Glaciimonas sp. CA11.2: one gene and its partner. The main gene of each other region encodes a partner of the protein of the gene in region 2 in a complex. Links are inferred from orthologs where the notes say so. Each region holds a gene or a part of one and is shown on either strand. Other genes may lie near its edges. The genes, in order: dsbD and RGU75_RS05295.

Region 1 (3,276 bases), 150 kb from region 2 along the record:
CGAACAATGAACGTACAGTGGCCGTTGTACTCGCGTTCGGGTGAATCAAATCGTATAGTTCCGAAACCTTGCGGTCGGCATCGGCGATAATAGGGAAGCCCACTATGGTGTTTTGGGTTTCATTGATGTCCTTAATCCATTCCAGATGTTTATCCGCAGGATCAACCGAGAGTGCAATCACCTTAACGCCGCGCTGCTCAAACTCCGATTTCAATTTAGAAGTCAAACCAAGTTCGGTCGTGCATACGGGTGTAAAGTCAGATGGATGAGAAAAGAGTACCACCCAGGAATCGCCAGCCCAATCGTAAAATTTAATCTGGCCCAGCGAAGAATCTTGCTGAAAATCAGGGGCAACGTCGCCAAGACGTAGGGTCATGTCAATCTCCTTTAAATAATTCGGTTATCGGACAAATTTGCGCCAGTGAATCGGCAAAATATCTGTAAAGATATCGTAAAAAATACCGACGGCATTCTGAAAACCACAGAAAACATTAACGCAATCTCATGAAATTTGTCTGCTCATCTGACTGCCTTCGGTGCGCATTACCAATTTCTTAGAACCGTTATTGATTCCAGCCGGGACTTTGATAGCCCTAAAACTATAATCTCATCGAAAGACTTTTCTAAGGATTTTTAACGACTATGCAAATAACTTTACCCTATGTTGAAACTCGTGACATGTTGATTTTAAGAACTTGATGCAAGGCACTATCACTGATCACTTGTAACCGGCGGTGTACCCCTTTACCTTACCGAGGCTGATCTAAAACAGCCAATGACTGCGTAAATTTATCCGCATTCTGAAAACCAATCACTCGACCGCCAGCCAACTCTTTACCTCGGTGATCAAAAAGTATAATTCCCGGAGGCCCAAATAAATTAAAGCGTTTGAGCATGGCCTTGTCGTCGGCGTTATTTGCGGTCACATCAATTTGCAGCAACACAATATCGTTGAGGCGGGCTTTAACACGCGGATCAGTAAACGTAAATTTCTCCATCTCTTTGCACGATACGCACCAGTCAGCATAGAAATCCAGCAATGCCGGTTTACCATTCGTTTGGGCCAACGCTGCATCCAGCTCAGCAACCGACTTGACTCTCACAAATTCGGTATGCGCCGCTTGCGTGCCACTACCTAATTGCGCCAGCGGTGCCAGTACATCACGACCACCCGTTACAACGCTCACTAACTGCAAAATTCCGAGTGCAGCGAACACCAAACCGACCGCTTTCGAAAACCAACTGGTGGACACGTGCCACAACAAATAAGCGCCGTAACCGATTCCTAGCGCGGCCCAACACAGAATTTGCACTGCCGCAGGAATGACCGGCGAGACCATCCACACCGCCACGCCTAACATCAGCACACCAAAGAATCGTTTAACAGACTCCATCCACGCACCTGCGCGGGGCAATAGCGCACCGGCCGAAATACCGACTAATAATAACGGCACGCTCATCCCCACAGCCATCGCAAACAACGCACTACCGCCAATAACCACATTGCGCGTTTGACTGATGTATACCAACGCGCCCGCTAGCGGAGCCGCGACGCAAGGACCAACGATCAATGCAGAAAGCGCACCCATTACGAAAACACCTACCAGTTTGCCCGATGATTGCTTATCCGACACTTGTGACAACTTGGTTTGCATCGATCCGGGCAACTGCAATTGATATACACCAAACATAGATAGCGACATCAATACCATCAGCAGCGCGAAAGCAGACAATACCCACGCGTTCTGCAACGCCGCCGACAAACCTTCGCCAGCAAGACCTGCTGCGACGCCGAGCGCGGTATAAACGAGCGCCATTCCCAACACATAAGCAACCGATAACACAAACGCACGACGTCGTTTAACCTTCGTCCCTTCGCCGACAATAATCGACGACAAAATAGGGACCATCGGTAACACGCAAGGAGTGAATGACAAGCCGAGCCCTAATAACAAAAACAACGGCATGATAACCAGCAGTTTGCCGCCCTTCAATGATGATTCGATACGGCCGATGTCAGAGCCGCCGGATAAGTCCACGGAAGATACTGCGGAATTACTAACAACAGAATTCGATGGCGTATCGATATTTGGATTTGATGTACGGGACGATGAGGAGGTATCAAGCGCTGCGCCAGCACCTTTCGCTGCAGAGATTGCACCCATCAAGCCTCCGCCAGCTGTAATGCCATCGGCAGACAGATTAACGCGATGCTCCATAGGTGGGTAACACAAGCCCTTATCCGCGCATCCCTGACCTGTAACAATCAACGTAAATGCCTTGGTGGACTCGACCGGAATATTGATGGTCACCCTGTGATGATAAATCTCCACATTTTTCTGAAAAGTCCGATCAAATTTAACCACACCCGCGGGAATTTTCGGCTCACCCAACGTCGCGCCCTCAGCCTTAAAGCTAAACCGCTCACGGTACATGTAATAACCATCTGCAATTGCATAAGTCACTTCGGCGGTTTTGGGATCAGCCATACGCGCAGAAAATTTAAATGCGACTTCAGGCGCCAGATAATCCTCTTCTGCACGCGCAGAAGACATCAATAGAACCATCAGGCTCAGGATGACAAAAAACATCGATCGCAGTTTGCTCCAGGTAAACATTCAATTCCTTTGTGTTGCTGCGCCTATCCATTCGAGATAGGCTGGTAAGCCGCTAACCAGCGGGATCGCAATGATTTCTGGCAGCGCATAGGGATGCGCCGCTTTTATAAATTCCTCAAGTTCACTGTAACGCTCCGTCGTAGTCTTAATCAGCATCGCCACCTCGTTTGCTCGCTCTAAAACTCCCTCCCATCGATATACAGACTGCACCGCCGGCAGTAGGTTGACACACGCCGCCAGCTTACGTTCCACGAGTTGCTCCGCGAGTACGTTTGCGTCGACCACATTCGGCATTGTGGTCATCACTAAAATCACATCCAACATAGTCGCCCCACGAGTCTACTCCTTACAACAAACGCCGCCGGGTCAAGACCACGGCAGCATAAAATCCCACGCAACAATACGCTACTAAAATAGCCAAATCAGTGATTGGCGTGACCGGCCAATTGCCTAACAATAGCGGTCGCACCAGATTTACCGCGGCATTCAGAGGCAATATATGGGCGACTATTTGTAGCCATGAAGGCAACTGTGCGGATGGATAATAGACGCCAGACAAAAAAATCATGGGCGTCAACACTAAAGTGAAATAATAAGTGAAGAAGTCATAACCTTTGGCCAGCGCATTGAAGACCAAGCCTAACGACCCAAACGTCAT
Region 2 (3,116 bases):
TAGACTTATGCACCGAGATTTCCTCTCACGCCAGCGGCAAGCATGGCTAACACCATCGCGCCAACCGCAGCACAGGTTAGTCTATAACGTAATTCAATGAACCAGCCTGGCAGACCGTACCAAACGAATAAACGCTTATCCACTTGATACGCCGCAATAAAGCCCAGAATCAATAAAGTATAACCATACGCAAAGAACAGGGTCGAAAACCAGGCAATCGTGGTCGGCATAATCCCCCAGATCAAGGCTCTTTTAGTCCGCTCTGCAGAGAGATCGGCACGCAATACCATCGCGCCCCAATGAATACCGCCTAGAAATGATAATGCAGCGACACCGTAAGCCATTTGACCGCGAATAAACTCGCCAAGCCAATCCGGGCTAACCAGCCAGCAACCCAGCGTTAACAGGACGAATGGGACCAAGCCCGTATAACCGAGAACAAGGATCAGGCGTTTATTTAGAAAGTGTGGATTCATCGCGGAAGATTGGCAAGTTAGTGAAGCACGACACGTCATCTACGCGGCAAACTTATGGCATCTATAAATCAGAAATGACCACGACAAAGCGTCGCAGACATGATGAACGTCAGGCGGAGCCAACAATAAAATACACGTTTGATTTAAAAATAAAATAAGCCGAGCGATGGCATGAAAAAACAATAGTCTACGGGGTTATCGCGAAACCAACACCCGCTTAGTGGGTTGCCATGCGCATAGAGGATCAATCAGCAGAATTCCGCTTACGATTGTGGTATATCGGCGACGGTATCAATGTCCTGTAAGACACCTGGATCATCCACCGCAACCTCCACCACAGGAAAACGCTCCAGCAAACCCCGCGCACCCTGATCGCCACGCAGCGCTAACAAGTGCGAAAGATGACGATGACTGAAAGCAACCGGATTACCGCGACGTTGATTGCAGACTGGCACCGCGATATCTGCGCCCTGATCCAATGCTGCTTTTAACGCCATGATCGTAGAAACCTGCACAAACGGCATATCGGCTAACGCGATCACCCATCCTACCGCGGTCGCTGTTTGCTGGAGACCAAACACCAGCGTCGTCGCCATTCCATCATCCGCATCAGCGCACTCAAGCAGCGTGCAGCCAACAAGCTCCTCTGCCAATTGCGCAGTCAACGGCGGCGCATCGGTCCGACACACCACAGTAACCGGCAACACGGCAGAAAGATGCTTTGCTGCTGCCGCCAAAACAGTTTCTCCGCTAGGAAGAAGTTGCAGCAATTTGCTCTGCTTCCCGCTTGGATCAAAACGACGACCACGACCGGCGGCGAGCAAAATACCTGCTATTTGATCGGTCGCCGGAAGATCCATGAGATAGTTGGCCGTCTTATTTGCTAGACGCGACTGGTGTAGCTGGCGCAGCCGGTACAACCGAGGCAAACTTTTCCTCAAGCGCCTTCGCATCGATAAAGCCCGGTATACGCGATCCATCGGCAAAGATGATCGTCGGCGTGCCACTGACGCCAAGCGCCTGTCCCAGCGCTAATACTTTGTCGTTCGGCGTCGCTACGCAACTCGCCGCAGCCGTAGCGGGCAACTTACCGTTCAGCATCCAGTCGTCCCACGCTTTGTCACGATTGGCGCTACACCAGACGTTTTTAGACTTCACCGCAGAATCCGCAGCCAGGATGTTATACATAAAGGTGTACACAGTGACGTTGTCAACATCCTGCAAAGTCTTACGGAATTTTTTGCAATAACCGCAGTTAGGATCTTCAAACACCGCAATCACGCGCTTGCCGTTGCCCTTGACGGACTTCATTGCCAGTTCCAGCGGCAAATCGGAGAACTTCACCTTACTGATTTCATCCATGCGCTCCTTAGTGTAATCCCGTGAACTCTTGGCGTCCAGGATACGACCAACGAACATATATTTAGCCGCTGCATCGGTATAAAAAATATCTTTCCCGACGCGCACCTCAAACATGCCCAAATACGGTGTTTTGGCAACCGCATCCACTTTGACACCATCCCCTAAACGCGGCTCGATAAGCTTTTTGACCGCGGTTTCTTGCGCAGTTTCAGCGATAGCTGCCGTCATCAATGAACCCAACATCACTGCCAACAACAATGGCTTTAAACGTTCCCAAATCCGTACTTGCATTACAACTCCCATTAATTTTTTTCGAATGTACGACCGAACGCATGACCCATCAATCGCCGCTTTAAGACCGGCAGCCTGTCCAGCAAGTTCAATCCGACGTTGCGCGCCAAGCGTAGCGGCGCTATGTCGAGCCCAAATAAGCGTTCAAGACCATCGGTAGCAAGTTGCATTAAAAGAATCTCTTCCTTGCGTGAACGCGCGTATTTTGCCAATACCGCGGTATCACCACAATCACGATGCGGACCGCGCTCGGCCAACACCTTAATCAAGGCAGTGACGTCACCAAACCCCAAGTTCATCCCTTGACCGGCCAGCGGATGCACCACGTGCGCCGCATCACCAATCAACGCAACCCGCGGCGCCACCAGCGCATGACTACGAATCAGCGCCAGCGGAAAACTCTGCACGCTCTCCGGTTGCAATGGCGTCAACTGACCTAACTGCGCACCCGCCAACGCCGACAAACGCTCTGCCAGTTGCGTCAGCGACTCCCGTAACAAAGTCGGTGCCAGGCTTTCCGGAGCCGACCACACCAACGACACCCGCTGCCCCGGCAACGGCAATAACGCGACGATTCCCTCTTCAGCAGTAAACCATTGATGTGCTACGTCATGATGCGGAAGGGTAGTTTCAAAGTTAGCCACAATCGCCCGCTGATGATAAGAGCGGTAATCGATGCCGATATCACATTGATGACGCACCCACGATTGCGCGCCATCAGCGCCAACCAGCAATGCAGCAGTCAGCAACGAACCATCTTGCAGCGTCAAGGTCACACCACCTTTGCCAGCGCCATCGCCGCCGCCAACGGCATCGCTGACCAACATCTGTTGTGCCCGACCACGGACCACACGCACGTTATGCGCAAACTTCAATGCCGCATCCAACGCCTGATTCAAATTGCGATCCTCAACGATCCACGCCAACGCACCAGTACGCGCACTAAAAGCATCAAAGGAAATACTCCCGGCATTGGCTTCCGCGCCG

The links.
Region 1: the proteins of RGU75_RS05295 (region 2) and dsbD are in contact, whole or in part, in a crystal structure (PDB 1JZD), measured with the Escherichia coli proteins. The link is inferred for Glaciimonas sp. CA11.2 from one-to-one orthologs.

The regions. Positions count from the first base shown.
Region 1 is NZ_JAVIWL010000001.1:1,385,850-1,389,125, forward strand. What follows is about bases 185-3,137. They hold dsbD (protein-disulfide reductase DsbD), read right to left. Parts: upstream 2,619-3,137; coding sequence 750-2,618; downstream 185-749. Other genes in these bases: RGU75_RS05885 (peroxiredoxin), read right to left, coding at 185-376; cutA (divalent-cation tolerance protein CutA), read right to left, coding at 2,619-2,921; RGU75_RS05900 (ABC transporter permease), read right to left, coding at 2,965-3,137. Also shown: more of RGU75_RS05885, read right to left, coding at 1-184; more of RGU75_RS05900, read right to left, coding at 3,138-3,276. UniProt on the Escherichia coli protein: Required to facilitate the formation of correct disulfide bonds in some periplasmic proteins and for the assembly of the periplasmic c-type cytochromes.
Region 2 is NZ_JAVIWL010000001.1:1,232,226-1,235,341, forward strand. The notes cover bases 242-3,034. They hold RGU75_RS05295 (DsbC family protein), read right to left. Parts: upstream 2,130-3,034; coding sequence 1,353-2,129; downstream 242-1,352. Other genes in these bases: RGU75_RS05285 (DUF3429 domain-containing protein), read right to left, coding at 242-476; RGU75_RS05290 (nucleotidyltransferase family protein), read right to left, coding at 740-1,336; RGU75_RS05300 (FAD-dependent monooxygenase), read right to left, coding at 2,141-3,034. Outside these bases: RGU75_RS05280 (M61 family metallopeptidase), read right to left, coding at 1-13; more of RGU75_RS05285, read right to left, coding at 6-241; more of RGU75_RS05300, read right to left, coding at 3,035-3,116. UniProt on the Escherichia coli protein: Acts as a disulfide isomerase, interacting with incorrectly folded proteins to correct non-native disulfide bonds.